Regions from separate parts of the Rhodococcus sovatensis genome, predicted to be linked through region 2. Evidence: riboswitches for the same ligand, from Rfam matches in the RefSeq annotation. Region 2 holds a riboswitch; the other holds the start of a gene.

Region 1 (15,582 bases), 1.2 Mb from region 2:
GTTGGGGACGGCGAAGTCGAGAGCGGGCGAAGTGGATCCGGACGGAGTGCATCTGTTGGTTCTTGCGCGCGGGCAGGAGGGATACCGCAGACTGTCACGCGAAATTGCGACTGCACACCTGGCGGGTGGGGTCAAAGGCAAGCCCCAGTACGACATCGATGCTCTTTCGGCAGCAGCGGGTGGGCATTGGCAGATTCTCACCGGCTGTCGAAAAGGTCATGTTCGACGCGCCTTACAGGACGGTGGACCTGACGCTGTGGATGCTGCTTTGCGAGACCTGGTCGACAGGTTCGGCGCAGGTCGAGTAACCGTCGAACTCACGCGTCATGGTGTGCCGGAGGACGATGAGCGCAACGACGCGCTGTTCGAGGCGGCAGCGCGGTGCTCTCTTCCTGTCGTCGCCACTACCGCGGCGCATTACGCGACGCCGGACAGTCGACGTCTGGCGATGGCGATGGCAGCAGTGCGTGCACGTAGCAGCCTGGATGATGCCTCCGGATGGTTGCCCCCCACCGGGGGGACGCATCTGCGTTCGGGCGAGGAGATGGCCGGATTGTTTCGGCACTACCCCGGTGTCGTGCGTACTGCGGCAGAACTCGGACGGGAGTGCGCGTTCGATCTTCGGTTGATCGCCCCGCAGCTTCCGCCGTTCGATGTGCCTGTCGGTCATACCGAGATCAGCTATCTCCGTATGCTCACGCTCGATGGTGCCTCACGCAGATACGGCACAGCCACCGAGCATCCGTCGGCCTATGCGCAGATCGACTACGAGCTCGACATCATCGAGCGGTTGAACTTTCCTGGGTACTTCCTTGTCGTCCATGACATTGTCGCGTTCTGTAAGAACAGTGACATCCTGTGTCAGGGAAGAGGATCGGCTGCGAACTCGGCGGTGTGCTATGCCATCGGAATTACCAATGTAGATCCCGTGGCGAACAAACTCCTCTTCGAGCGGTTTCTGGCACCCGAGCGCGATGGGCCTCCGGACATCGATGTCGACATCGAATCGGACAGGCGCGAAGAGGCGATTCAGCACGTGTACGAGAAGTATGGCCGTTCGCACGCTGCGCAGGTCGCGAACGTGATCACGTATCGGGGTAAGTCCTCGGTACGTGACATGGCGCGCGCGCTCGGCTTCTCGCAGGGCCAGCAGGATGCCTGGAGTAAACAGGTCACCCGCTGGTCCAACATCGGCGACCAGGAGGGGAGCGACATACCGAAACCCGTTCTCGATCTGGCGCGGCAGATCGAGGGCTTCCCGCGGCACCTCGGGATCCACTCGGGTGGAATGGTGATCTGCGATCGTCCTATTGCCGACGTGTGCCCGGTCGAATGGGCGACGATGGCGGATCGCAGCGTAGTGCAGTGGGACAAGGACGACTGTGCTGCAGTGGGTTTGGTCAAGTTCGACATGCTCGGTCTCGGTATGCTGTCGGCTCTGCATTACATGATCGATCTGGTTGGCGAGCACAAAGGGGTTCGGATCGATTTGGCGGACATAGACCTGGGAGAGAAGGCCGTCTACGACATGTTGCAGCGCGCCGATTCGATCGGCGTGTTCCAAGTCGAGTCGCGTGCACAAATGGCGACATTGCCGCGCCTCAAGCCGACCGAGTTCTACGACTTGGTCGTCGAGGTTGCTCTGATCAGACCGGGACCCATCCAAGGCGGTTCGGTTCATCCGTACATCAAACGCCGCAACGGACTCGAGCCCGTCACGTTCGATCATCCGTCGCTGAAGAAGGCCCTCGATCGCACGCTCGGAGTACCGCTCTTTCAAGAACAACTCATGCAGATGGCGATCGATGTCGCGGGTTTCAGCGCTGCCGATGCGGATCAATTGCGTCGCGCCATGGGGTCGAAGCGTTCCCCGGAGAAGATGAACGAGCTGCGAGGCAGGTTCTACGATGGTATGCGGGAGTTGCACGGAATCATCGGTGCTGCTGCAGATCGCATCTACGAAAAGTTGTCGGCATTCGCGAATTTCGGTTTCCCCGAGAGCCATTCGCAGAGCTTTGCATCTCTCGTGTTCTACTCGTCCTGGTTCAAACTGCATCATCCCGCAGCGTTCTGCGCCGGGCTCCTGCGAGCTCAGCCGATGGGGTTCTATTCTCCGCAGTCCTTGGTGGCCGACGCGCGGCGCCACGGAGTCCAGATCCACGGACCCGATGTCAACGCCAGTTCCTGGTATGCAGACCTCACCGGGGGAGGGCTCGAGATTCGGATGGGGTTGGCAGATGTGCGGAATATCGGCCAGGAGCTCGCCGAACGTATCGTCGAGTCACGTATCCTCGACGGGCCGTACCAGTCGTTCGTGGACCTCACCGGCAGGGTCGAGCTGTCCACGGCGCAGGCCGAATCTCTGGCAACTGCAGGCGCTCTCGGTTGCTTCGGGATCACTCGTCGGGAAGCACTGTGGGCGGCCGGTGCCGCCGCAGGGGAACGTCCACATCTGCTTCCTGGCCTCGGGGCATCGACGCGGGCGCCGGTGTTACCCGGCATGAGTGATCTGGATCTGGCATCGGCCGATGTCTGGGCAACGGGGGTGTCGCCCACGTCGTATCCGACTCAGTTCTTTCGCGAACAACTCGACCGGTTGGGAGTTCTTCCTGCGAATCGTCTGCTGCAGGTTCGAGACGGCGACCGGGTTCTCGTCGGTGGAGCAGTGACTCATCGTCAACGACCTGCGACAGCAGGCGGCGTCACCTTCATCAACCTGGAGGACGAGACGGGAATGGTCAACGTCGTGTGCTCGGTGGGATTGTGGGCGAAGTATCGAAAGTTGGCGCTCACAGCTCCAGCCCTGCTCATTCGCGGCAAGGTGCAGAACGCAGAGGGTGCAGCAACCGTCGTCGCGGACCATCTGCAGCTCATGGATCTGAGGGTGCATTCGAAGTCTCGCGACTTCAGGTGAACACGCACCAGGCACACTGGAGACGTGAACCTTCTCCTGCTCGCCGACACACACGTGCCGAAGCGAGCGCGTGCCCTATCCGAACAGGTCTGGGCCGCTGTCGACGCCGCCGACGTCGTGATTCACGCACGCGACTGGGTGGATGTTGCATTGTTCGAGGAGTTGCAGACCCGCGCGACGCGATTGATCGCATGCTGGGGCAACAACGACGGCGACGAGCTCCGAGCACGTATGCCCGAACGCGCCGACGTCACCCTCGATGGTGTGAAGATTGCCGTTGTCCACGAGACAGGTGCCGCCGTGGGCCGCGAGAAGCGGATGGCTGCACAGTATCCGGACGTCGACGTGCTGGTGTTCGGGCACAGTCATATTCCGTGGGACAGCGTTACCGACAACGGACTGCGACTCCTCAACCCCGGTTCTCCGACGGATCGCCGCAGACAGCCATTTTGCACGTACATGACAGCGGTGATCGAGCGCGGGGAATTGCACGGCGTCGAGATCCACCGGCTTCCGGCGCGGTAAGTCTCGAAGCCCACCCGTGTTCACTGGTCACGTGCGTGCGGTAGGGGAGTTGTCTCGGGCCTGGTCGACGAGATCGTGGACGAGTCGGATGATGACGTCCATGTCCGTCATGACACCGGTCCGCACCGCATCCTGTTCGGCGGGGCTCAGGGGCGGCGGGGAATCGGAGTCGAAGGACATGACCATGTCGATCTTCGCTCGCAATCTCTGCAACGGTTCCATCAGTTCTTCACCAGCATCGGTGATCAACTTGTTCTGACGCGCACCCGACACCGCAAGTGCCGCGAGCATCTCGTTGAAGCTGTTGGCCAGCGAGGCGAGTTCGTCGTCTCCGGTCACGACGATAGGTTCGAGCTGGCCCGTTCGTGCCACTCGCTCGGTGGCATTGCGCAACCTCTTCACAGGTCTCAGGCCGGTACGGGCAACCGCGGATCCGGCGATGCCCGCGAGTGCAACGAGAAAAGCGCCGATCGAGACCAGCGCGAGTGTGAGCTTGGTGAGCAAAGGCTCGTTCGAATGGAGTGACTCGGCAACCATGAGAGTTTCGCCGGAAGCCGTGCGCTTCGCAGTCAACACGTATCCGCGCACTTCACGAAGCGACTCACTGGTAGTTCCGTTCACGACGCTCTGTTCGGGCTCGTCGAGCACACCTGCCGAGTTGGTGAACGGCGTGGAGTCGGTGGTGAACGTGACGAACTCACCATCGGACGTCACGAGCGCCGCCTTTATCGCAGGCCCATCGGGATTGCCTGCACCGAAACCGAACGCGGTGGAGGGCACTCCGGTCGTTGCACCGCTGATCAGAGCATCGGCGTTTCGTGACACCCGGTCACCGAGTTGGTCTCGCAGGGCCTGCTCCGCGACGACATAGATCGCGAGCGCGCTGACGGCTACGGCAAGTGCAGCGAGACTTATCGTCAGGATTCGAATCCGACTGTGCAGTGAAAAACTGTGGTGATACGAAAACAGCGCGGACCGTAACGATCGAAGTGTCCTGGCCGCCCTCGTTCCGGAGTAGGGCGGCGTCGGCATCGCTCCAGTATCCATCGGTGGTACTGAGAGTGGTGTGAGAAGGCCTGCTTGTCAGTCGCCGGAGTGTTCGTGGTCGCTGGTGGACAGTGGTGCGCGGCGTGCCTGTTCGAGGACTTCGGTGGTCTGTCCTCCGTGACTGCCCGGCCCGACGTGTGCTTCGGCGCGGAGCCGTTCGACCATGTGCGGATAGTGCAGTTCGAACGCCGGCCGTTCGGACCGGATCCGCGGCAACTCCGTGAAATTGTGCCGCGGCGGCGGGCACGAGGTCGCCCACTCCAACGAGTTGCCGTAACCCCACGGATCATCGACAGTGACCACTTCCCCGTACCGGTAGGACTTGAACACATTCCACACGAACGGCAACGTCGAGGCACCGAGCACGAACGCACCGATCGTGGAAATGATGTTGAGCGTCGTGAACCCATCCGAAGCCAGATAATCCGCATACCGACGCGGCATACCTTCGTTCCCGAGCCAATGCTGCACCAAGAACGTGCCGTGGAACCCGAAGAACGTCAACCAGAAATGCCACTTACCGAGCGTCTCGTCCATCATCCGGCCCGTCATCTTCGGGAACCAGAAGTAGATACCGGCATACGTCGCGAACACCACCGTCCCGAACACCACATAATGGAAATGCGCGATCACGAAGTACGTATCGGTGACATGAAAATCGATCGGCGGGCTAGCGAGCAACACACCCGACAACCCACCGAAGAGGAACGTGATCAAAAACCCGATCGAGAACAACATCGGCGTCTCGAGCGTCACCTGACCACGCCACATCGTGCCGATCCAGTTGAAGATCTTCACCCCCGTCGGCACCGCGATCAAGAACGTCATGAACGAGAAGAACGGCAACAACACCGCACCAGTGGCATACATATGATGCGCCCACACCGCAATCGACAGCGCCGCGATCGCGATCGTCGCATAGATCAACGTGGTGTACCCGAACATCGGCTTACGCGAGAACACCGGGAAAATCTCCGACACGATCCCGAAGAACGGCAACGCGATGATGTACACCTCGGGATGACCGAAGAACCAGAACAAGTGCTGCCACAACAACACCCCACCAGTGGCCGGATCGAACAAATGCGCACCCAGATGACGATCGGCCGCCAACCCCAACAACGCCGCCGTCAACAACGGAAACGCCAACAAAATCAAAATCGACGTCACCAAAATGTTCCACGTGAAAATCGGCATCCGGAACATCGTCATACCCGGCGCCCGCAAACAAATCACCGTCGTGATCATGTTGACACCACCCAAAATGGTGCCCAAACCAGCCACAGCGAGGCCCATGATCCACAGATCAGCACCCACACCAGGAGAATGCAGAGCCGACGTGAGCGGGGTGTACGCCGTCCACCCGAAATCAGCAGCACCACCAGGAGTGATGAACCCAGCCGTGGTGATCAACGCACCGAACAGATACAACCAATACGAAAACGCATTCAACCGCGGAAACGCCACATCCGGAGCACCGATCTGCAACGGCAAAATGTAGTTCGCGAACCCGAACACGATCGGCGTCGCATACAACAGCAACATGATCGTGCCGTGCATCGTGAACAGCTGGTTGTACTGCTCATTGGACAGAAACTGCATCCCCGGCACAGCCAACTCGGCACGCATCAACAACGCCATCAAGCCACCGACGAGGAAAAACGCAATAGACGTCGCGATGTACATGATCCCCAACACCTTGGGATCAGTCGTCGTCACCGCCTTGTGAAGAAAAGAACCCTTCGGTCCCATCCGCGGCGGAAAAGGCCTCACCGCCGAAACAGCGGGAGTTGGCCTAGGCGCTAGGGCAGTCACTGATCCTCCTGGAGATGCGAGTGGGGACATCGTAAACCGGAGACGGCTCGGGTACTACCTTTGGTCGTAGATTGCGGCGTTTCACCGACTCGACGCCGTTCAGCCCTGCCGCTCGAGAACCGAGGGGCAGGGCTGAAGAGAGTGTGAGGGGGTCAGTTGCCGAATGCGCAGAACTGGCCGGACGAGAGATTCAAAGCGAGCGACCACTGGCCGACGCAGTCGACACCGGCGGCTTCGGCGGTTGCTCCCGATCCCCAGCCCGCGATAGCGATGGTGGTGTCGGTGTTGTCGGCCCACGAGTGTGCAATGCCTCCGCCCAATGCACCGGCGTACGCGGTTCCTCCCGCACGCGATGCGCCGAGCGCAGTTCCGTAACCCGTCGCGAGAGTGAAGGTGTTGCCCGCGTCTTCTGCGACGCTGACGGCGGTGCCGCTGTCGGTGGCGGTGGCACTCGCGCGCGACGCGTCGGCTGCCGTGGCGCCGCAGCTCGCCGTCCCGTCGACCTGGATGTCGTTTGCCGACGGAGGGGACACGCAGGTTACCGGCGCGGCCGAGGCGACGCCTGTACCAAGGGCGCCGGCAGTTGCGATACCGCCGCCGATGACGAAAAGCGCTGCAGTGCGGGTGATTCGACTACTGATGCGGTGGAAGGAGCCATCCTGGGTGGAGCGGAAGAGAGTCGACAACGAAGGCGAAGCGGAGAACAAAAGAGGGGCTCCTTCACGGGAACGAATTGGGTCGGTGCGGCACACCGTACCCCGGTTCCGGCCCGAGGTCATCAGTGAATGTTCCCTATAGATGTAACAATTCGACGTTCGCACGTCACGGCCCCTCCTCGGGCGGCCCAGTTGCTCTAGCATCTCCGAAGATGAAGCGCTCTCTGATTGCCGCACTGGTTGGGATCTTCTTTCTTCTCGCGGGTTGTAGTGGTTCGAACGGTGTCGCCGACGCGCCGGCCGTCGACCCGTCGATGCCGGCCTCGGGTATGGAATTCTCGCCGGAGGCCGGGAGTGTCGTCCGTGATCAGGCGCCGCAGCCTGCGGACCGCAAAGAGGTTGTGACAGGCCAGATCTATGTGACCGCAGCCGATCCAGTTCAGGCCGCACGCGATGCAGTCGACGTCGTGGAGGCGGCAGGCGGGCGCATCGACAATCGCACCGAGAATCCGGAGACCGACAATTCGCCCGCGAGTAGTTCTCTCACCGCCCGCATTCCCGCGTCCGAACTCACTGGAACCGTCGATCGCATCGAAGCGCTCGGTAAGGTCACCAGTGTCAGCATCAGCCGTGACGACGTCACGATGCAATACCAGGACCTCGATGCCCGTATCGCAGCGCTGCAGTCCTCGGTCGACCGGTTGCGTGCGCTCATCGCAGGCGCCACCAACACCGCGGACCTGATCGAGGCGGAGTCAGCTCTGGCCAGCAGGCAGGGAGAGCTCGACAGCCTCACGTCTCAGAAGAACTACTTGGCTGACCAGGTGGATTTGTCCACGATCACAGTGCAATTCAGTACCGACGACGTGACGCCGTCTCCTGGCCCCGACAATTTCCTGGACGGCATCGTGGCGGGGTGGAACTCGTTGCTGGATGCACTCCAAGGTAGCGTCGTCGCACTGGGGCGCGCCATCCCGTGGCTCGGTGCGCTCGCTGTCGGCGCCGGGCTGGTGTACGGCGTTGTTCGCCTCGTACGGGCGAGGACACACGCGGCGACCAGCGAACCGACTCGCGGGCTGGACGACGCTGATGTAGCAGGGAAGCCAAGCGAGACAGGGGACGGATCGTCCTAGAGCGTGTCTCCCAAATTTGAGAGGTGCTGTCAGCGATGATATTTCGATGACGCGCGTGGGAGTGATCAGTGACGAGTTCTGGGAGATCGTCGAGCCAGTGATACCCACCGACGTGGGAAAACGTGGGCGGCGGTTCGCCGAGCACCGGCGAATTCTGGAGGGCATCGCATACCGATTCCGTACCGGGTGTCCGTGGCGAGATCTGCCGGAGGACTTCGGTCCGTGGCAGACGGTGTGGAAACGCCACCACCGATGGTCCTTCGATGGCACCTACGACGAGATGCTTGCCGCGGTGGCCGAGGTGTTCGGTCTCGACCCGGAAGAACTCGACGGCGATATCGGGGCGGTGCTCTCGATCGACTCGACCAGCGTCCGGGCGCATCAGCATGCGGCCGGTGCGCGAGCCGACACTCTCACAGGGGGCCTTGTCGAATTACAAGAAATCCGTCGACGAACCCGCTGACCACGCGTTGGGTCGATCTCGCGGAGGATTCACCACGAAGATCCATGCACTGACCGACCTGACGTGCTCGCCGGTGACGATGCTGCTGACCGGTGGGCAAGCCGGGGACAATCCACAGTTGGTGCCGTTGCTCGATGCCCACCGAGCTGCCGGTGGGGACCAGGACTACCGATTGCTCGCCGACAAGGCGTACACCCATCCCAGTACCCGCACCGAACTGCGTCGCCGCAAGATCAAACACACCATTCCCGAGCGCAGCGACCAGAAGCAGCGACGGGCCGACAAGGGGTCCGCCGGTGGTCGTCCACCGGGTTTCGATCCGACGATGTACAAGCACCGCAACACCGTCGAGCGTGGCTTCGGGCGGCTCAAACAGTGGCGTGGTGTGGCCACTCGATATGACAAGTACGCCATGACATTCCTCGGGGGCGTTGTCCTGTGCGCGGCAGTTCTGCACTCCCGCAACCACAACCACCGCCCGGCGATGAAAACGAAAACGGACCCAATTTAAGAGACACGCTCTAGACGCTGCCCTCGAATCCGTGTTGCCGCCACGCCTCGTACATCACGACGGCTGCTGAGTTGGCGAGGTTGAGGGAACGTCGGCCCGGGATCATCGGGATACGCAATTTGTCGGTGACGCGTGGATCGTCCAATACGCTCTCGGGCAACCCGGTGGGTTCGGGCCCGAAAAGCAGAATGTCGCCGGGGAGGTAGTCCACGTCAGTGTGGAACCGCGTCGAATGGGCCGTGTACGCGAACACTCGATCCGGTTCGAGCGCGTCCCACGCCGCCGACAGATTCTCGTGCACCGTCACCGACGCCAGGTCGTGGTAGTCCAGCCCTGCACGCTTGAGCTTAGGTTCGGACATGTCGAAACCGAGCGGGCCGACCAGGTGGAGCTCGCACCCGGTGCCTGCGACGAGGCGTATGGCGTTGCCGGTGTTCTGCGGAATCCGGGGCTCGAAGAACATGAGTCGAAACACCCGGCTCACTCTGCCATCACCGTCGAAGGAAGGATGGTGCAGGTGGATGACGAACAGATTGTCGGTGAGGATTTTTCCGACGCCCGGCTCGACCAGCAGCAGTGGAACAACCGTAACTACGTGGCGTGCAATTTCCGTGACGCCGACCTCAGTGGGGTGAAGACGACGTCCGTGGTGTTCACCGAGTGCGACTTCACCGGGACGGATCTCACCGAGTCGATCCACGTCGACGCGGCATTCAGGTCGTGCACGTTCACTCGAAGCAATCTCCAGCACAGCGTGTTTCGACGGTCTACGTTTATCGGGTCCACCTTCGTCGACTGCCGTATGAGGCCTGCGACCTACGACGAAGTCGATTTCACGCTCGTCGGAATTGGGGGAGCGGACCTGCGTGGGGTGGATCTGACCGGCGGTCGGTTGGTCGAGGCGAACCTGGTGAACACAGACCTCTCCAAGACCACGTTGGCGTCGGTCGACCTGTCCGGGGCCCGCGCTATCGGGGCGAAACTGGACGGCGCAGATCTGCGAGGCGCGCGGGTCGACGCGAACCTGTGGGTGGCGGCCTCACTCGTCGGAACGAGGATCGAGCTGACTCAGGCCGTTGCCTACGCACAGGCGCACGGACTGTCCGTCGAGGGTTGACGAGACCGTCGCATAGCCGCCTGGAAGAATGGTCGTCGTGACTGCAACGATTCTGGACGGCAAGGCCACCCGTGACGAGATCTTCGTCGACCTGACTCGGCGGGTGGACGCACTGCGCGCCGGCGGAATCGTTCCCGGACTGGGGACCGTTCTGGTCGGCGACGACCCAGGTTCGGCTGCGTACGTACGCGGCAAACACAACGACTGCGCCAAGGTCGGGATCACCTCGATCCGACGCGACCTTCCAGCCGATATCACCCAGGCCGATCTGGAGGCCGTCATCGACGACCTCAACGCGGATCCAGCGTGCACCGGCTACATCGTGCAGCTGCCGTTGCCGAATCACCTCGACGAGAACGCTGCGCTCGAACGCATCGACCCCGACAAAGACGCCGACGGTTTGCACCCCATCAACCTCGGCCGGTTGGTATTGGGCAAAGAGGCTGCGCTCCCGTGCACGCCGCGTGGGATCGTCCACTTGTTGCGGCGGTACGACGTCGCGATCGCAGGCGCCCATGCCGTGGTGATCGGCCGCGGTGTGACCGTGGGGCGTCCGATCGGTCTTCTGCTGACTCGCAAGTCCGAGAATGCGACCGTCACCCTGTGCCACACCGGCACCTCGGACCTGGCTGCCGAGGTGAGACGCGCGGACATCGTCATCGCAGCGGCAGGAGTGCCAGGCATCGTCACCGCCGACATGGTCAAGCCGGGCGCGGCAGTCCTCGACGTCGGAGTCACGAGGACGGACGACGGCTTGCGTGGGGACGTTGCAGCGGATGTCGCCGAAGTCGCAGGGTTCCTCTCACCCAATCCGGGCGGCGTCGGACCATTGACCCGCGCCTTTCTCCTCGCGAACGTCGTGGAGCGAGCGGAACGGGATCTGCTGGCGCGGACTGCGGTCTGATCCGGTGCGAAATCAGATCCGCAAGAACCTGCCGCTGCTGGCAGTACTCGTCGTCATCGTAGGGGCGTTGGTTCTTGTTGTTGCGGATCGGTGGCGCCGTGGATCGTTCGTTCTCGGTATCGCGACGATCCTGGCCGCGGGGTTTCGGTTGTGTCTGCCCGAGAACCGCGTAGGACTGCTTGCGGTGCGTAGTCGCGCTTTCGACGTGTCGGCGCTGGCGCTGGTGGGCGGCGCCATCGTCTTCCTGTCGTCGTCCATCGACCCGCTCGGGACGGACTGAGCGAAGTGTCAGACGGTTCGCTCGACGCGAGCGGACCGGGCATGCGCCATGGTCTCGCCGAGAAGTGCGGCCACCGCACCGGCCTCGGTGAGAAAACCGTCGTGACCATCTCTGGACTGAATGACTTCGAGACCGCGGCATTCAGGTAGGCCCCGAGCAATCTCTTTCTGTTGCCTCAGCGGATACAGCCGATCGGAGTCGACTCCGCCTACGATGGTGGGAACGGTTGCCAGCGCAAGTGCTGCGTCGATACCGCCTCGCCCGCGTCCGATGTCGTGTCTGTTCATCGCCTCGCTCAGCAGGACGTAAGTGCTGGCGTCGAATCGGTCGGCCAGTTTGGTCGCCTGGTGTTGCAGATAGCTTTCGATTGCGTATCTGCCGCCGTCCCAGGGGTTTTCGTCAGCCTGAGCAGAGTTCGAGAACCTCAGATCCAGCTCGCTCTCGGTGCGATACGTCAGGTGTGCGATGCGTCGAGCGATCTTCAATCCCGTCCGGGGAGTTCGGCCGGTTCCGTGGTAATTGCCGCCCTGCCAGTCAGGATCGGAGACGATGGCGTCGATCTGCGTCGTCTGAGTACCGATCTGATCTGCTGTCGCGCGGGCACCGACGGCAAGGACGAGCGCCGCTCCCACTCGGTCGGGATGGCCGACGATCCACTCCAGGGTTCGCATTCCGCCCATCGATCCACCGACCACCGCGGCGAAGCGCTCGATCCCGAGGACGTCGGCGAGCGCAACTTCGGCCGCGACCTGGTCGCGGATGGAGATCTCCGGGAATCTACTCCCGTAGTGCTTGCCGTCGGGAGCAAGTGAGCTGGGGCCAGTTGTGCCGCCGCACCCGCCGAGGACGTTCGACGCGATGACGCACCACTCGTCCGTATCGATCGGTGCGCCGGGGCCGACCATCCCATTCCACCAACCGGGCAGAGCATGGTCGGCATCTGCCGGCCCGCTGACGTGGGAGTCTCCGGTTAGAGCATGCTCGACCAACACCACATTGTCGCGATTCGGCGCAAGCTCGCCCCACCGCTGTACAGCGACAGTCACCTGAGGAAGCGTGGCGCCACTTTCCAAAGCGAGTGGGCCGATGTCGATGTTGCCGAGCCGTCCGTCCGGCGGCGGGAATCCCGCGGCCGGACGGACGTCGTGCACAGAGCCGATGGTCAAGATGCCGCCGCTGCGAATCCGCGTTCGAGATCGGCGAGAATGTCGTCGATCCCCTCGATACCCACAGCGAGCCTGACCAGGCCGGGGGTGACTCCCGAGGCGAGTTGCTCCTCGGGCGTCAGCTGCGAGTGAGTCGTCGATGCGGGGTGGATTACCAGTGAACGCACATCACCGATGTTAGCCACATGACTGTGCAGGCTCAGTGCGTCGACGAACTTCTTGCCTGCGTCGACCCCGCCCGTCAATTCGAAGGCGATGATCGCGCCCTGTCCCTTCGGCGCGAGTTCCTGCCCGCGCTGATACCACGGCGACGACTTCAGACCGGCGTAGTTGATGGATTCGACGTCGGCACGGGCTTCGAGGAACGCGGCGACCTTCTGCGCATTCTCGACGTGTCGTTCCATCCGCAGGCTGAGTGTTTCCAGGCCCTGGCTGATCAGGAACGCGTTGAACGGAGACACTGCTGCGCCGATGTCGCGCAGCAACTGGACCCGTGCCTTGAGTGCGAAAGCCGGCGCGCCCAGGTCGGCGAACACTACACCGTGGTAACTCGGGTCCGGGCTTGTGAAGTTCGAGTGGCGCCCCTGGGTCCAATCGAAGGTGCCCCCGTCGACGATGACGCCGGCAATGGCCGTGCCGTGTCCACCGAGGTACTTCGTCGCCGAGTGAACCACGATGTCGGCGCCGTGAGCGAGCGGCTGGATCAGGTACGGGGTCGCGACCGTGTTGTCGACGATAAGCGGAATTCCCTGCTCGTGCGCGACCGCCGAGATGCCGGGGATATCGAGGACGTCGTTCTTCGGATTCGAGATCGTCTCGCCGTAGAACGCCTTCGTATTCGGCTCGATCGCGGCGCGCCACTGATCGAGATCATCGGGATCCTCGACAAACGTGACCTTGATGCCCAGCTTGGGAAGGGTGTAATGGAAGAGGTTGTAGGTTCCTCCGTACAACCGCGGGCTCGAGACGATGTGATCGCCCGCTTCGGCGAGGTTGAGGATCGCAAAGGTCTCGGCGGCTTGTCCCGAAGCCAACAGAAGTGCCGCGACGCCGCCTTCGAGTGCTGCGATGCGCTGCTCGACGACGTCCTGCGTCGGGTTGATGATTCGGGTGTAGATGTTGCCGGGCTCGGCCAACCCGAACAGAGCTGCTGCGTGATCGGTGTTGTCGAACGTGTACGACGTGGTCTGGTAGATCGGAAGCGCGCGGGCATTGGTTGCGCCGTCTGGAGTCTGCCCGGTGTGAATCTGTTTGGTCTCGAAGCTCCACGATGCGGTGGGATCTTCGATCGGGGTGCCTGCTGCGTCTACGACGTCAGGGGTGCTGTCGGTCATGGTGCTGATAACTCCGTCTTCGAAGGATGTGTCAGGGTTCGAATCGGCTCTCTGCTGGAAAGCCGGGGCGGGGCGTATCGAGACAACAACACATGGTGGACCTCCTCCTCGGGCACGCCGCTTTTCCAGCGTGCTCGGTCAGTGGGTCCGTCGACGAAAAACCAACGAGCGGACCCGCGCTTGTTCTCCGGCCACACGTTCTCGTGTAGCCGACTAACCCGGTCGTTCACCCGGGGCACCCCACCGCGGTTGGAGGGTTGCCGGCCAGCAAGCCGGGGCTCGATGCTGGCACTCATGACCTGGCGTGAATCCTAGCGGGGACGCGTAGATCAGGAAACAACGACACCACCGGTAGTTGCCCCGGCGCTGTGACCTGCGGGGGAGCGGTCGTTCTTCAGCCGCAACGAGTTGGGTGAGGACTATCACCGTCGATCTGTCCGAAATCGACGTGGATCCGGGATGACAATTGATCCGAGGGACGTTCCCTACTGGGTTCGTCCCTTTTCCATGCCCGACATAAGAGCATGCCCGACACAAGACAAGGTTGTTCTGCTGTGACTGTCACCGATTCGGCTTTCGCCAAGAATGTCAGCGCTGTGCGCGACAGGGTGTCGAACGGGCCGAGTGCCAGTCGTAGACCGCTCTCGACCCGCAGGCGGCTAGCCATGTTGGCGCTGTCGATCGGCGGCTTCGGGATCGGCACCACCGAGTTCGCATCGATGGGCCTACTTCCGGACGTCGCGCAGACGATGGGCATATCGGAGCCGTCTGCCGGGCACATGATCTCGGCGTATGCGCTCGGGGTGGTCGTCGGTGCGCCTGCGATCGCCACGCTCGCCGCGCGAGTTCCGCGTCGAGCATTGCTCATCGTGCTGATGATGGCGTTCACGCTCGGCAACCTCGGCACCGTGTTCGCACCGAGCTTCGGCGAGCTGGTGGCATCGCGATTCGTCGCAGGACTTCCGCACGGCGCGTACTTCGGGATCGCAGCTCTCGTAGCGGCGCATCTGGCCGAGCCCGGGAAGCGCGCCAAAGCCGTTGCCCTGGTCATGATGGGTCTGTCGGTCGCCAACGTCGTCGGGGTGCCCATTGCAACGTGGCTCGGTCAGGCGCTCGGATGGCGAAGTGCCTTCGCCGTCGTAGCCGTGATCGGTGCGCTCACCGTGGCTGCACTGATCGTGTGGATGCCTCGTCTCGACGGAATGCCCACGACCAATCCCATCACCGAGCTCGGGGCTCTGCGTCGCGGTCAGGTCTGGATGACGTTGTTCGTCGGCATGGTGGGCTTCGGTGGCATGTTCGCGGTGTACACCTACATCGCCTCGACCCTCACCGACGTGGCAGGTCTAGCTCGTGCGCTCGTACCCGTCGCGTTGATGATCTATGGCCTCGGCATGGTCGCGGGCAACTACTTCGGCGGGTGGCTGGCTGATCGCTATCAGTTGCGGGGAACATTCGTCGGGCTGGCCTCGATGGCCGTGTTCCTCGCGATCTTCGTCGTCGCAGCGCACAATCCGGTCAGCGCGTTGATCCTGGTGTTCCTGATCGGCGCTTCCGGCTCGTCGGTCATACCCGGATTGCAGACCAGATTGATGGACGTCGCCGAAGACGCCCAGACGCTGGCGGCGTCGCTCAACCACGCGGCGTTCAACCTCGCCAACGCCATCGGCGCAGCGCTCGGCGGCGCAGTCATCGCTGCAGGATTCGGCTACACAGC
Region 2 (15,582 bases):
TGACCGGGCTCTGGTGTCCTGGATGTGGAGCGACGAGGGCTTTCGGGGATCTAGTTCGAGGAGATCTCGGGTCTGCCGCGTCGTCGAATGTGCTTGCCGTGGTACTTCTCGGCGTCGGAGTGATCGCATGGGTCCTCTGGGTGAGGGGTCGCAGGCTCCGGGCTCCGTCGCGATGGATCGTCGTGTCCGGGGCTGTCGTCGTTCTTGCGTTCACTGTGCTCAGGAACTTCCCCGCTGGTAGTTGGCTGGCCCCCTGAAAGAGAGGAGTAGACCGTGTGGCTCGAAGTGTTCTCGGTAGTGGTTCTGGTAGGCGCGCTGGTGGTGTTGATCCCGACGGCGCGTCGCGTGTTCAAGAAGGGTGACGACGAATGAGCGATCCCCTGAAGGTCCGCGTGCGCGCGAAGATGCTCGAGCAGCTCGACGGCGACGGCGGCACCGATGCCGAAGTGGCCGAGGGTGACGACCCTCGCTTCGTCGCAATCAGGGATGACCTCGCTGCGCTCGACGAGGTGGCCGACGACGACCCGCTGGTCGACCAGCTGGCTACGAAGTACTGGGCGCCGTGACCTAACTGCAGGACACCCCACGGTGGTCGCCCCGACAGTGCGCCATCTAGTATCTATGTCGTGTCCAAGTCGTATTCAGCATCCGAGCAGGCCTATGTGACGGTCAAGGAAATGATCGTCACGGGCGAACTCCCAGGTGGTGAGCTGGTCAGCGAGGGCGACATCGCCGGCCGCATGGAGATGAGCCGAACACCCGTCCGTGAGGCGTTCCTCCGCCTGCAGGTCGAAGGCTGGATGCGGCTCTATCCCAAACGTGGCGCGCTGGTCGTGTCCATCGCGCCCGGCGAGGCAGAGCATGTGGTCTCCGCGCGGTGGCTCGTCGAAACCGGTAGTGTCCGCGCCTTCGCAGCCGACGAGCGAATCCGCGAGCACCTGGTCGTCCAGTTGAGGGCCAACCTCGAACGACAAGGCCAGATCGCAGCCACCGGAACGAGGGCGGAGTTCAGCGCGGCCGACGCCGATTTCCACCGTCTCATCGTGCGGGCAGGCGGCAACCCGTTGCTCGATGCGTTCTACGACGGACTCCGCGAGCGACAGCGACGGATGACGACGCATTCGCTCGAGCGAGATCCGGATCAGCTCTCGCGGATCGTCGACGAGCATCGCGTACTGGCGGACTCGATCGAGGCGGCCGACGTGGACGGATTTGCGACCGCCGTCGACGCGCACATGCGTCGAACGCACGGACTGAACGACAGGGGCACGAGATGACACTCACGGCGTCGATCGAGACGAAAACCCGGCAGTGGATTCTGGTTGCAGCCGGGTTGTTCGCGGTGGCATGGGGTGGAAACGAGTTCACTCCTTTGCTGGTGATGTACCGCCTCGAACATGGGTTCTCAGCCGTTGCGGTGGACATGTTCTTGTTCGCGTACGTCATTGGAATCGTTCCGGCTCTGCTGATCTGCGGATCCTTGTCCGATCGAGTCGGTAGGCGTCCGATCATGTTGCCCGCGACGGCGGTGGCCGCCGCCGGGTCGATCCTCATCGCGCTCGGGGCAGACACGGCGGGCATTCTGTTCGGTGGACGCGTTCTCAGTGGCGTCGCCCTCGGGATCGGCATGGCGGTCGGCGGTAGTTGGATCAAGGAACTATCCGCGTTGGATCCGCAGAGCGCCCCGGGGGCAGGGGCCCGTCGCCAGGCGATGAGCCTAACTGCAGGATTCGCACTCGGCGCCGGTGTCGCGGGAATTCTCGCTCAGTGGGCGCCGTGGCCGACTCATCTTGCCTACGTGGTGCACGTCAGCATCTGCATCGTCGCGGGTGTCGGCATGATCGCCGTGTCCGAGACACGCAGCGCGGTGCCCCGTGCGATGCGCGCCCCGCTGGTCGACGACTTGAAGATTCCAGCCGCGACGCACCGGCGCTTTCTGGCAGTCGTCGTCCCGCTCGCACCGTGGGTGTTCGGCGCGGCCAGCGTCGCGTACGCCGTGCTGCCCTCGCTGATGGCCGACCGAAGCGGTGGTCACCCGATTGCGTTGTCCGCGTTGATGTCCGTCATCGCACTCGGTGCCGGCTTTGCGATTCAGGCCGTCGGACGCAGAATCGACACTCCCGATGCAGCGCGCGGTGCCCTCGTCGCATTGACGATTCTCGTCGTGGGCATGCTGCTCGCGGCGTGGGCGGCGTCGGTTCTCACCATCGCCGCCGCATTGATCGCCGCCGCTGTTCTCGGGTGCGGCTACGGCATGGCGTTGGTTTCGGGATTACAAGAGGTGCAACGGATCGCGGGCCCCGACGACCTCGCGGGGCTCACCGCTGTCTTCTACTCGCTGACCTACCTCGGCTTTGCGATTCCGGCGATCCTGTCGGCGCTGACGGAGACGTGGCCGGGCGTCGTCACCTATCCGGCGATCTTCGTGGTCGGTGCCGTGTTTGCCGCGATCTGCTGGGTGTTCGTTCGTACCCGCTCGACTTCCCACCTGCCCGCCGAAGGGGCTGAGCTCAGCTGAGCCCTACGGCAATGCCGGCAGCTGGGTGGAGTTCAGCCACTCGTCCCACAGAGTGCGAGGACAGCCGTACCGTGATGCCAGATCCGTGAAGTCCGCAGTGCTGACGGTGGAGTACCGGTATTCCGACGTCCATTCCTGGATCAGCCCGAAGAATTTCTCGTCGCCGATCATCGTGCGTAGCGCGTGCAGCGTCAGTGCTCCGCGCTTGTAGACGCGATCGTCGAACAACTTGGCAGGGCCGGGATCTCCGAGAACCAGGTCTCGGGGGAGGCCTCGCTGCATCGTGTGTACGCGTCGCGCCTTGTCCCGCGCCGAGCTGCCGCCGGAGTTCTCGGCCCAGATCCATTCGGAGTAGCAGGCGAAGCCCTCGTGCAGCCAGATGTCCTTCCACCTGCCGAGCGTCAGACTGTTGCCGAACCACTGGTGTGCCAGCTCATGCGCGACGAGCCGTTCGAAGTACCGCGTACCGGAACAGTGGTTGGCGCCGAAGATCGACAAACCCTGTGCCTCGACGGGGATTTCGAGATCGTCGTCGGTGATCACGACGGTATAGGCCGCGAACGGGTAGGGGCCGAAGAGGCGCGTGAACGTGCTCATCATCTCGGTCTGACGGCCGAAGTCGTGGTCGAAATTCTGCCGAAGCCGATGCGGCAGAACTGCTTTCATGACGACCGGTCCTGCAGAGGTGGTGTGCTGGCTGTAGGGGCCGATCTGGATGGTTGCGAGGTACGTCGCCATCGGCTCGGGCTGCTCGTACACCCATGTCGTGCGGCTGGCGCGTGTCTGCTTGCGCACCAACGTCCCGTTGGCGACGGCGTAGTAGGGCGAATCGGTGGTGATGGTGATGCCGTAGCTAGCTTTGGAGACCGGGTGGTCGTCGCATGGAAACCACGACGCCGCGCCGTTCGGCTGACTGGCGACGATCGATCCTTCGGTCAGTTCGTCCCACCCGACCTCGCCCCAGAACCCGTGGATCGGCTTCGGAGTTCCGCTGTATTGGATCGTGACGACGAGGGCAGCACCGGATGCGATGGGTTTCGCGGGAGTGATCTTGAGCTTGCCTCGCTGCTGACTGAACTTGACCGAACGAGATCCGTTGACCGATACCTTCGCCACACGGAGCGCAGGCCCGAGATCGAAGGAGAACTTCGCGATGGTGGCCGTGGTGACCGCGGTGATCTTCGCTTTGCCTGCGAGCCGGTTGCTCTCGACCTTGTATTCGAGATCGAGTTCGTACCGGGACACGCGGTATCCGCGATTGCCGTTCTGTGGGAGGTACTCGTCGATCGGCGCGTCGGAACGATCGAGATCGAACACCGGAGTCACAAGTTTGGAGCCACCGAATTTCATAGGCTGTCCTGAGCGGCCACGATGCGTGCATACGGGTCGCCCTTCGCCCACGGTGCGATCGGATTGCCCTGCCAACGAGTGTGCGCCGGCACGGTGTCGCCGCGCATCACGAGAGACGCAGGTCCGACGGTCGCGCCTTCGCCGATACCGGCGGCAGGTAGCGCGACGCAGTGCTGACCGAGAGTTGCTCCCCGACCGAGTGTGACGCTGTCCATGGACATAATCCGATCATGGAACAAGTGCGTCTGCACAACGCACCCTCTGTTCACCGTTGCGCCATCTTCGAGCGTCACCAGATCCGCCTCGGGAAGCCAGTACGTTTCGCACCACACGCCGCGGCCGATGTCGGCTCCCAGCCAGCGCAACCACATGTTAAGCACGGCTGTTCCCTCGGCGGCACGGGCGAACCACGGCGCGGCGACGGTCTCGACGAATGTGTCCGCGACCTCGTTGCGCCACACGAACGAGCTCCACAGTGGGTGTTCGACCTTGTCGATCCGGCCGACCCACGCCCATTTCGCCGCGGCCGAAACAGCTGCAGCGACCGCCCCCGCCACGAGCAGCACGACGCCACTGAGCAGCGCGGCGAGCCAGTACCCGAACTCCTCGGCCAGCGCGGTCAATCCGAACAGCACCCCGAGCCCGATGCCGAACGTCACCATCACTGGAATTAGACGGCAGGTCTCGACGAACGACCGGGCCAATTTGAGCTTCATGGATGGATCGAAGGTGCGAGAGGAATCGGCGCGCCCCGCGGACCGCCGCAACCGCACTGGCGGACTACCGAGCCACGAGGAACCCGACTTCGCTTTGTCCGGCGTCGCCGACAGCACGGCGACGAGCCCGTTCTTGGGGACGGTTCGACCGGGTCCGGTCATGCCGGAGTTGCCGAGAAATGCCCGCTTGCCCACCTTGGCGTCGCCGAGGTGCATCCATCCGCCGCCGAGTTCGTAGCTCGCAACCATGGTGTCGTCGGCCAGGAACGCGCCGTCGGCGACGGTGGTGAACTTGGGGATCATCAGCACCGTCGACGCCTCGACGTCCTTGCCGATCTTCGCACCGAGCGCCCGCAGCCAGTGCGGGGTCAGCAGGGAGGCGTAGAGCGGGAACAGGAACGTGCGGGCCGAGTCCATCAAACGCTCGGTGGCCCACACCTGCCACCCGATCCGACTACGCACCGGGTGATAGCCCGCGGTGAGACCGATGCTCAGCAGACGGACCGCGACCAGTGTGATCAGCGCGAATGTTCCGAGTGAGACGAGTGTCGCGACCGGCAACATGATCGCGGCGCGTCCGATGGCGCCGAGGAGTGTCGTCGCCGTGTGCAGCCACCAGCCCATCAGCACCAGCGAAACTCCGAGGGAGAAGATCGCCATGCCCGAGAGGAACAACGATGCGACGCCGTATGCGAACACCCAGTGGGTGGCCCGCGGGGGAGCGTGTTCGGGCCACGGATGCTCGGCTTTGCCGACCTTGGTGGCGGGGGATCCCGCCCACAGCTGACCGGCTTTCACACGTCCGACGACGGCTGAGCCTGCACTCACGACCGCGTTCTTGCCGACGGATGTCCCGGGAAGCAGCGTCGACCTGGCGCCGACGGTTGCGCCCGCGCCGATCTTGATGGCACCGATGTAGACGATGTCGCCGTCGATCCAATGGCCGGTGAGATCGACCTCGGGTTCGACGGAACAACCGTCGCCGAGTTCGAGCATGCCGGTCACCGGGGGCAAAGTGTGCAGGTCGACGCCCTTGCCGATCTTCGCGCCGAGTGCTCGGGCGTAGTAGACCATCCACGGTGCTCCGGACAGGTTCGACGCCCCGCTGGCGTCGGTGAGACGCGTCGCTGTCCACAGGCGAATGTGGGCGCTTCCGCCTCGGCGGTAGGCACCGGGCTTCAGGCCTGCCAGCAGCAGACGGGAACCGACGACGGAGATCGCCATGCGGCCGACCGGTGTGATGAACAGCAGGAACGCGATAAGAACCCACCACCAGGACAGCGTCGGTGCCCAGGGCACGTCGGCGAACCACGACATCACGTTGAACAGGATTCCCACCCATGTGATCCACTGCAGCCCCGTCAACGTGGTCAGTGGAACGGTTGCGGCAATCTGCGTCCACTGAGCTGTACGGGACGTCGGCTCGACGTCGCGGGGTACGACCTCCACGGGCGGCTTCAACTCGTCGAGATAGCGGGCGAGAGATCCCAGCCGGGGGTGGTCGTAGAGCTGCGCGACGGTGATCTCCGGGAACCGTTCGCGCAGTGCCGTCACGAGCTGGGCAGCGGACAGGGAACCGCCACCGTTCTGGAAGAAGTCGGCATTCTCGTCGGAGACCTGGGCGCCGAGAATGTTGGTCCACAGTTCGGCGACCCAGCCTGCCGTACCACTCAGATCCGACGTCTCGCTGGTGCCGGGGAGCGGCCACGGCAAGGCGTTGCGGTCGACTTTGCCGGAGGTTCGCGTCGGCATCTCCTCGACGAGCGCGAGTCGAGGGACGAGAGCCGACGGCAGTTGCTCGGCCAGAATCTTCCGCGCCGCATCGAGATCGAAATTGGGGTCGGTGCTGGCGAGGTAGCCGACGAGGACGGAGTTGCCCGCGCCGGTCTTTCGGACGGCTGCTGCGGCTCCGCCGACGCCGGGTAATGCCTGCAGCGCGTTGTCGATCTCGCCGAGCTCGATGCGTCGGCCGCCCAGCTTGATCTGATCGTCGGCGCGGCCCTGGAAGAGCAGACCCTCGAGTTCGAGCCGGACGAGATCGCCGCTGCGGTACGCCCGGTCCCAGCCCAGCGTCGGCATCGGGGCGTATTTCTCGGCGTCCTTGGCCGGATCCAGGTAGCGCGCGAGCCCGACGCCGCCGATGACCAGTTCGCCGACCTCCCCGACTGCGACGGGATTTCCCGACGCGTCGACGACGGCGAGATCCCAGCCGTCGAGTGGAAGGCCGATCCGAACCGGACCCTTGCCGTCCATGATCGACGCGCAGGCGACCACGGTCGCTTCCGTCGGCCCGTAGGTGTTCCAGACTTCGCGGCCGTCGACGGCCAGGCGCTCGGCCAACTCGGGTGGGCAGGCTTCACCGCCGAAGATCAGCAGACGTACTGCTTCGAGGGCGACCGCTGGCCACAGCGCTGCAAGGGTGGGGACCGTCGAGACGACGGTGATGTCCCGCGAGACCAGCCACGGCCCGAGGTCGAATCCGCTTCGAACGAGAGCCCGAGGGGCCGGGACGAGACACGCGCCGTGGCGCCAGGCCAGCCACATCTCCTCACACGAGGCATCGAATGCCACCGACAGGCCCGCCAATACGCGGTCGCCAGGTCCGAGTGGATCGTCCTGCATGAACATCGAGGCTTCGGCGTCGACGAACGCCGCTGCGTTGCGGTGGCTGACGGCGACTCCCTTCGGGGTGCCGGTCGAGCCGGACGTGAAGATGACCCAGGCGTCGTCGTCGGGACTCGGCGTTGTGAGAGTGTCGGGGGCCGGGGTGTCCTGCTTGTCGGCCGTGCCTGCGGCGATACCACCGGCCGTCACGACTGCGGTGACCTTGGCATCGCCGAAGACCAGTTCGGCGCGCTCGTCCGGGTCGTCCGCGTCGACAGGTACATAGGCGGCACCGGCGTTGAGTATCGACAGAATCGCGACGTAGAGCGAGAAGGAACCCGACGGCATCCTGATTCCGACGCGGTCGCCGCGGCGCACTCCCGCTCGGGCCAGCCACTGCGCACCCTCGTCGATGTCCTCCAGTAGCTCACGGTAGGTGACCGAGACCGTGCCGTCGTCGATTGCCGGGGAATCGGGGAAGCGAGAGGTGGTCGAGCGCAGGACATCGATGAGCGTCCGCTCCTGGGGAGCGCGCTCGGATCGCAAGAATTCGGCGGGCACCGCAGCGGAGCGCTGCGTGCCTGTCGAATCCGATTGTGATTGCACAGACAACCGGGTGTCCTTCTTCTCGTATAGCACCGAAATGCAAGTGGAACGTCAGTACGCGTGACGGTGGTTATCTCATATTCGGTTGGCCAGAAGGTGAACGGACGTGGTTTTCGGACGGGCTCGGCACTGGGGCAGTTTAGTCCAGTTGCAGGTTTCCTACCTGCCGGGTTGACAATCCCTCACTGTGTTTGCCATCCTCGTGTCCAGGTCATGAGTACCAGCATCAAGCCCCGGCTTGCTGGTCGGCAACCCTCCTCCGCGGTGGGGTGCTCCGGGTGACGACCAGGCTGGCATCGGAAAACCGGTGCAGCAAGCGCGGACTCGACGGTATTCACATGTGATCGGTCTCTACACGTGACTGGCTATTTCCGTGTGATCTCCCCAGGGTCCCTTGATCGACAAGGGTTATTTGTCATGACTGCTGTTCTCGACCACTCGTGTGCCTCGTTCGCTTCCGTCAGCGGAGCTGATCTGTCGGTGCCACTCGTCGACGGAAGTTCCTGCACTTACGTCAATTTCGACTACGCGGCCAGTGCACCCGCGCTCGCTGCGGTGACCGAACGCATCGCCGAACTCCTACCGTTCTATTCGAGCGTGCACCGTGGCGCGGGATATACGTCGCGGGTGTGCACTGCAGCCTACGAGAAGGCGCGGGTGACGGTATCGGATTTCGTTGGTGCACAAAGTGATTCCGTCGTGATTTTCACCAGGAATACCACCGATTCGCTCAATCTCCTGGCCGGATGCGTTCCAGGGGACACCGTGGTGCTCGATATCGAGCATCACGCGAACCTGTTGCCGTGGAACGATCGTCGGGTCGTCGTTGCGGCCGAGTCCATTGCCGAGACGCTTGTCCGGCTGGAAGTAGAACTGTCTACGAAACCTGCTGCGCTGCTGGCAATCACCGGTGCATCGAACGTGACCGGCGAGGTGTTGCCGATAGCTGAACTTGCCGCGCTTGCGCACCGGTACGGTGCGCGCATCCTCGTCGACGGCGCCCAGCTCGTTCCGCATCGGCGCATCGACATCGGTGATCTCGGTGTCGACTATCTCGCGTTCTCCGGCCACAAGCTGTACGCACCGCACGGGGCAGGCGTCCTCGTCGGCCGTCGCGATTGGCTGGACGCTGCCGAGCCCTATCTGGCCGGCGGGGGCGCGGTGCGATCGGTCGGCCTCGACCGCACCGAGTGGGCGCCGGTTCCCGCGCGGCACGAGGCCGGCACGCCGAATGTTCTCGGTGTCGTGGCACTGGCGGCCGCGTGTGAGGCGCTCGCACAGCATGAGGCTGGCGGCTCGGCGGACCACGAGCGGGTGCTGTCCGACCGATTGCGCGACGGGCTGAGCTCCATCGGCGGAGTCCAGCTGTTGACGGTGTGGAACGATGCTCCCGAAAGTGTGGGCATTGTCACATTTTCGGTCGACGGTTATGGCCCCGGTGAAGTCGCGGCGTATCTCTCCGCCGAGCATGGAATCGGCGTTCGCGACGGGAAATTCTGCGCGCATCCGCTGTTGGCTCGACTGGGACATCCAGATGGTGCCGTACGGGCCAGCCTGGGCCTCGGCAGTTCAGGCGCCGATGTCGACCGTCTGATCGACGCCGTCGGCGAGCTAGTCGCACAGGGACCATCGTGGACGTACGAGGAGGAAAACGGGTGGTGGAATCCGGTTCCCGACCCGCGTCCATTTCCAGCTCTCGCAGATGGCGCCGCAGGTGTGGGAACCCCGTGCACCGGCCAAACAGCTAGCATCGCTTCATGACAGCAATTGTCTTGTCGCAGAGCCGCCTCTGGCGTGATCGATACGTCGATCTGTGCCGGACGGCATCGGGGTCGTGTAGGCCGTCGGCGTAGCCCGCAGACCTCGCTCACCTCGCTCGCACGACAGGACAACACTTCATGTCGAACACCTCAGCTGTCCGAGTTGCTCTCACGGCATCCGGAACCTGGACCGAAATCACCGATGCTCGACCGACCGCGACGTTCACACGCGTCCGCGCCTCGGATCTCCGTGAAGGACAGCAAGCCCGTTCTCGCGCCCGTGCCGAGGTCGTCGAGGTAGGCAAGGACGCCGACAGCGTCGCGGTCTTCCTCGACATCGAGATTCACATCGCCGACGACGCACGAACCGCGCGTCGGGAGTTCGAGGCGCTGAAGGCGCCTGAGCGGCCTGATTCGATTCGGTACGTCGGTACGCCGTCGGGATTGGCAGGGCTTATCGCCGACGTGAAAGCCGCCGATGTGGCCGACGGTGTGACGTTGATACCGATCGGACCTGAGCAGCGGAACCTCGAGCGGGTCGTGGGTGGCGTCGTTCCGTGGCTCGAAGACCGCGGCGTCACGTTCTCGGACGACGCTGTTGTGTCGGCTACCGGATCGCGCCTGCCCAGCAGAGTTCTGGCTTCCTGACGCCGGATCAGGTGACGTCCACCGCAAGCCCTGCGGTGATCCGGAGTAGTTCGGAGTACGTCGTCCTGAACACAGTGTTGGGATGTCCGGCTGCGGCCCACAACTCGGGATAGCCGGACAGGGTCTCGTCGACGAACGTCGGCAGATTGGTCGGGTGACCGACCGGTGCGATGCCTCCGATCGGCTGGCCGGTGGAGTGCTTGACCAATTCCAGCGGAGCCCGCGTCAGGGTGCCGTCGAGTCGCTTGCCTGTTGCGTCCAGGTTCACCTGGTGCGCTCCCGAGACGAGCAGCAGCACCGGATCGTCGTCGAGCAGAAAGACCAGTGACTTCACGATCGCGCCGACGCTGACACCGTGCGACTCGGCGGCGGCGGCGGCGGTCGGCGTCGGCTCGGGTGATGTGACGACGACCCCGTGATGTCCGCGTGAGATCAAGATGTCGGCGACGTGTGCTGCGTTCGGGTGAAGAAGCCGTGGCATCTTCCAAGAGTATTGCTACGGCGGCGAGTTCGCAGTCAGGCCGTCAAGTCTCCGAACAGTCTGAGTCTGGCCATGCCGCCGTCGGGAAAGATGTCCATGCGGACCTCGGACACCGGCTCGGTGCGGTCGAGGAGGAACCGGTGACGGGTGTCGGGCTGCAGTCGAGTACGAGGAAGGAGTTCGATCCACTCGCCGTCGCCGAGCCTGCCCTTCAGCGACGCTGCACCCGGTGCGTTTCCGAGGAAGCATGAAGTGTCCAGCTCGGCGAGGTTGATCTTGCCCGTTCCGGCCAAGTTGACCTGCACCCAGTCGTTGGCGTCGTTGCGCCTGCGTGAGGTCTCCCAGCCTTCGCCCATCGACCGCGGAGGGCCGGGAAACAGCAGGTTGTTCGGGGAGCTGTAGAACATGTTCGAGCAGGCCGAGACATACCCGCCGTTCTCGAGCGCCGCGAGGTCGAACGGCCCCGCCGCGATGAACTGCGGATCCGGACGGCCACGGCCGAGAACGCGCAACCGTGCAACGCCGCCGTCGGGGTAGATCGACAGCTTCACGTGGGTCCAGCGTTCGTCGGATGCAACCTTGAAACGGTTCTCGGTGTCACCTTCGACCGGGCTCTTTGCGACGATGGTCTGCCACTCGGTCTCTTCGTGCAGCTCCTGCGCGGATGGGAAGCCCTCGACCGAGGCGGCTTCGATGGAAATCTCCGGTGGATAGTTGCCGGTGAACCACGCAGTGTCGACGATGACAGCGTCCACGACGCCGGGAGCCCCGAGGCGGACGATGGCCTCGTCGTAACCCGCTTCCCGACGCCTGCGCGTCTCCCAACCGTCGTAGATCTGGCCTTTGTGGCCGAACGTAGCGGTCTGGTAATCGGCTTTGCCCGGCTTGACCAAGTTCTCCTTCTCCGCGAACGTTTCGTCGTTCGCCCACACGACTGCGCCGCCGAGGGTGCGGACGGCGAGATCGGGCAAGGGGAGGGGGAAGGTTGCTGTCATAGGGGTCAGGATACGGGGAGCGGCTCGGGCTTCTCGATCTCTGGTGACGCCACCCGGGACTTGGAGAAGGCGAACAGCAGTCCGATACCGACGACGGAATACAGGGCGAGTGCCAGTGCAGGTTGGCCCAGGCCGGTTCCGGAGAAGTACACGATGCTGCGTACTCCTTCCGTTCCGATGCCGGGGGTGATCCAGCGCCCGACGGCTGCGTAGAACTCGGGGAGTACATTCGGGCCGAATGCTCCACCTGCACTGGGGTTTCCGAGGATGACGAACACGATGATCGCGATCGGAACCGCCGCGACTCCGATCGCTGCGCGCAGGCCGAGTGTGAAGACCGATGTCGCGAACACGACCGCAGTCCCGAGCAACCACAACGGGAACCAGTGACCGGCGAACGTGCCGAGCAGGTGGGTGACGATGAATGCTCCCAGCGCCCCCGACAGGACCGAGTAGCCGGCGAAGATCCCGAGTTGGGCTGCTGCATCTCGACGAGATTTCGGTGCTCCGACGAGCAGGCCGATTGCGGCGGCCAGCAAGTATCCGCCGACGACCCATCCGACGGCCAGGTAGAAGCCGGACAGGCCACGGTTGTCGTGAATACCGACAGGAATGTCGTCGCGAACGACGAATTGGCGGTTCTGAGTCTGTTCGATCTCCGTGAAGACCGACTCCAGTGCAGCGGATATCGAGCTGCCCGCAGCGCTGGCGGTGATGAGTGTGTCGGTGCCGGCCGGACTGACGATGTAGGCGCCGAGGACGTCGCGGTTGCGGATGAGGTCACGGGCTTGCGCGGTACTGGACGCGGTTCGAGCGGACAGGGGAGTGCCCTCGATGGCGTTGAGCTTGGCGACGGTGTCGGTATCCAGCCCGGCGGGTAGTCCCTGTTCTGCGACCACGGCGATGGGGATCTCGTGCGGTGAAGGCTGGTGGAAGGCCGCCACGTAGCTGGCGATGAAACCGAGCTGGAGTATCAGAACCCCGATCGCAATCCAGACGACCTTGCGCATGTGTACTCCTTCGCGAGCTGTGTGATTCTCCGACTGTTCAATACCTCGGGTATTGAATACTCTAGGTATCGTGACGACTGAGGGTCAAGCAACGTGGGCATCGACACAGCGGCCGGGCCGGGAGAACGTTCGAGAACGGCTCCTGGAGGCGGCTGCCGACGAGTTCACCGAGAACGGTTACGCGGCAGCAAAATTGCAGGACATCGCCCGGAGGGCGGGCTTCACCAAGGGTGCGGTCTACTCGAATTTCGATTCCAAGCAGGCGCTGTTCGCCGAGCTGCTGTCCAAGCGGTCGATGGATCTTGCAGCGCGGGTGATCGACACTGTGTCCGGTCTCGGCCCCGGCGACGCCGCAGGTAGGGGCGGTGACGCTATCGCAGACTGGGTCGTCGACGAGCCGCGGTGGCCACTGCTCGTCACCGAGTTCGGTATCCAGGCCGGTCGAACCGCAGAGCTTGCCGAGGGATACCGGCGTGAGCGTCGTCGCCTGCGCGACGAACTCGAGCGACTGATCGCCGAACGGGCCGCGGCGTGGGGCGTAGCTGACACTCTCGATGCCCGCAGGGTAGCCACATCGCTGCTCGCGTTGATCTCGGGCCTGGCCGTCGAACACTCCGTCGATCCCGAGGAGATCGATCAACAAGCGATCGGCGATGCGATCACCGAACTGTTCGCCGGCGCGATCGCGCGCGCGCAGCACTGACATCCGGCAGCACCCGGAGTCGTGCCGGTTCCTTTCTGGCGGTCGGTCAGAAGGGTGGGGGTTCGTTGCGTTTTTCGTGTTGTATGCGGAGTTTGTGGATGTGTTTGTGTTGTCGGAAGTGTCGGCGGAGTATGCGGATTCGGGTGCGGGCGGTGTCGGTGTGGGCGGTGTTGAGGTCGGTGCGGGTGGGTGGGGTGGTGTGTGGGGGCATGTTGGTTTCCCACCAGGTGGCGGTGGTGAGGTCGGGGGTGGTTGTGTCGGGTGTGGTGTTTTTTCGGGCTCGTTTTCGGGTGCGGGGTGGTGTGGGGCAGCCGAGGTTGGGGAGGGTGATCGTGCGGAGGCCGGCGGGGCTGGTCCAGAGGATCGCGCCGCTGGTGAGCATGGCGGCGGTGAAGGTTTTGGTGGTTTTGAGTTGGTGGTGTCCGGTGCAGACGGGGTGGAGGTTTTCTTCGATGCTCCAGCCGCCGTGTCGGGGGTTGGTGTGGTTGTAGGGGACGATGTGGTCGAGTTGGCAGCGGGTGGAGGGGATGTCGCAGCCGGGGTGGGTGCAGGTGCTGTAGGTCATGCGGATGCGGGCGGTGAGTCCGGAGCTGGGTCGGTAGGTCAGTGCTCCTGGGGGTGGGCTGGTGTGGCCGCCGTGTCCGTCGGGGTGCAGGCCGGCGGCGAGGGCGGGGTTGTCGGTGATCGCGGTCAGGAGTGCGGTGATCAGTTGTGTGCGTGCGTAGTGCCCTCCGGGGGTCCTGCCGGTGCCGGCGGCTCTGCCGGTGCGGTGGCCGCGGTGGTGTTGTTTGGTGGTGGTGGGTCGGTGCGCCGGGACGGTGGCGGCGGGTCTGATGCGGCCGCGGAAGAGTAGTCGCCATACTCGGGCGCCGCGGGTGGTCGGCCCGGTTGTAGTGCTTGTTTGGCCCGCAGTGTTTGGTTCGTCCGTTGCGTCAGGGGCGGGTTCGGGTGGCGGTGCTGTGGTGGTGTTGTTCGCGGAGTTCGTCTTTCGGGAAGCATCGACATTCGCACCGCCACCTACGTCGCGGCCACCGTCGGAACCGCCGTCGTTCGGATCTTCGCCGTTCGGTTCACCGTTGTCCGGTTCATCGTTGTCGTCTGGCTCGTCGCTGTCGGTGTCGGTGTCCTGGGTGGACTGTGTTCGGCGGGCGTTCTGGAAGGCTTCGGATTGGGTCAGCTCGACCAGTAGGGCTTGCCATTTTCCGTCGTCGGCGAGCATCCGCGCCAACTCCGGATCCAGTGGTGTTCCGTCGGCGAGGACTGCGGGAGTCTGGCTCAACCCGAGCAGGGTTTCGACTTCGATCAGGATCTGGATCAGATGTCCGCGGCGGCCGTCGGGGAGATCAGCGACCCCGAACTGCGGACACTGCTCACCGCGATCGCAGCGGCACTGCAGAGCGTGCTCGCCGTGCAGCAACGCCAGCAGTGCATCGACGCGTAGTTCCCGCGCCGACCGCGGGTCCTGAGCGCAGACCGATCCGACCAGTTCTTCGATCAACGCTTCCGCTTCGGCGCCTTCGACGTCGGTCATGGTGACTTTCAGCTGTGAGGATCCGTCTCCTTCCTGGGTCATCGACAGTCCGCGTTGCCCTCTCACCGATGCCGATCGGACCCTGGAGGCTTCTTGTGGGTCGTAGTCCATCCACATCTGCCACAGCATCAGCCGCAGGATCCGCGGACCGACCGTCTCGGCGAGCGCGAGGGCCTCGAATTCGAGGGCGTCGATGGTGTCATCGCAGGCTCTGCCGAGTACCGATGCGATCGCGGTCACTCGTGCCCAGTCGAGGACCCCGCACACCATCCGTAGCGCGGTCAGAGGCAGCCTGTTCAGGGTCAATCCGACATCGACGAGTGGACGCGCGACGCGTTGGGAGACCCCGAGTGCTGCCGCTACTTCGCAGACCACCGACCGCATCACCGTCAACGGATCCCCGTCGCTGGTGTCGGCGTCGGCGAACCGGATTTCGGCGATCTCGCACACTGTTTCCACCATCTGTGCGCGGGAACGGTTCTCCCTCGACCGGCAGCGGGCAGCGAACACCGACAACCCGGCTACACAGGCATCACTGACCGCCGCATCCACCGACGGATTTATCGCGGTGTTGTGGCTGGTGGAGATACCCGCCGCATTCCCTTTCTCGAACATACGTTCGAGGATATCGGACCCCACCGACACCTTTCCGGCGTCGAA

What was found. A riboswitch is a leader RNA that binds a small molecule or an ion and turns the genes downstream of it on or off. The one in region 2 is predicted to bind S-adenosylmethionine.
Region 1: it holds a riboswitch for S-adenosylmethionine, as region 2 does, so the genes downstream of both, WDS16_RS13500 (bifunctional o-acetylhomoserine/o-acetylserine sulfhydrylase) here and WDS16_RS19150 (aminotransferase class V-fold PLP-dependent enzyme) in region 2, are expected to answer to the same signal.

The regions. Positions count from the first base shown of each region.
Region 1 is NZ_CP147846.1:2,885,237-2,900,818, reverse strand. Features, by position in the region: gene WDS16_RS13560 (error-prone DNA polymerase) at 1-2,914, shown strand, start outside; gene WDS16_RS13555 (metallophosphoesterase) at 2,939-3,439, shown strand; gene WDS16_RS13550 (HAMP domain-containing protein) at 3,467-4,471, opposite strand; gene ctaD (cytochrome c oxidase subunit I) at 4,523-6,301, opposite strand; gene WDS16_RS13540 (DUF6764 family protein) at 6,454-6,930, opposite strand; gene WDS16_RS13535 (DUF4349 domain-containing protein) at 7,170-8,090, shown strand; partial or broken gene WDS16_RS13530 (IS5 family transposase) at 8,137-9,064, shown strand; gene WDS16_RS13525 (tRNA (cytidine(34)-2'-O)-methyltransferase) at 9,075-9,539, opposite strand; gene WDS16_RS13520 (pentapeptide repeat-containing protein) at 9,573-10,181, shown strand; gene WDS16_RS13515 (bifunctional methylenetetrahydrofolate dehydrogenase/methenyltetrahydrofolate cyclohydrolase) at 10,219-11,085, shown strand; gene WDS16_RS13510 (DUF3017 domain-containing protein) at 11,090-11,365, shown strand; gene metX (homoserine O-acetyltransferase MetX) at 11,374-12,531, opposite strand; gene WDS16_RS13500 (bifunctional o-acetylhomoserine/o-acetylserine sulfhydrylase) at 12,528-13,865, opposite strand; SAM riboswitch class IV at 14,037-14,165, opposite strand; gene WDS16_RS13495 (MFS transporter) at 14,420-15,582, shown strand, end outside.
Region 2 is NZ_CP147846.1:4,103,855-4,119,436, reverse strand. Features, by position in the region: gene WDS16_RS19180 (DUF2752 domain-containing protein) at 1-257, shown strand, start outside; gene WDS16_RS19175 (hypothetical protein) at 369-566, shown strand; gene WDS16_RS19170 (GntR family transcriptional regulator) at 627-1,277, shown strand; gene WDS16_RS19165 (MFS transporter) at 1,274-2,518, shown strand; gene WDS16_RS19160 (M1 family metallopeptidase) at 2,522-3,868, opposite strand; gene WDS16_RS19155 (Pls/PosA family non-ribosomal peptide synthetase) at 3,865-7,800, opposite strand; SAM riboswitch class IV at 8,004-8,119, shown strand; gene WDS16_RS19150 (aminotransferase class V-fold PLP-dependent enzyme) at 8,212-9,555, shown strand; gene WDS16_RS19145 (hypothetical protein) at 9,693-10,202, shown strand; gene WDS16_RS19140 (YbaK/EbsC family protein) at 10,210-10,683, opposite strand; gene alc (allantoicase) at 10,719-11,678, opposite strand; gene WDS16_RS19130 (hypothetical protein) at 11,684-12,688, opposite strand; gene WDS16_RS19125 (helix-turn-helix domain-containing protein) at 12,759-13,391, shown strand; gene WDS16_RS19120 (DUF222 domain-containing protein) at 13,438-15,582, opposite strand, start outside.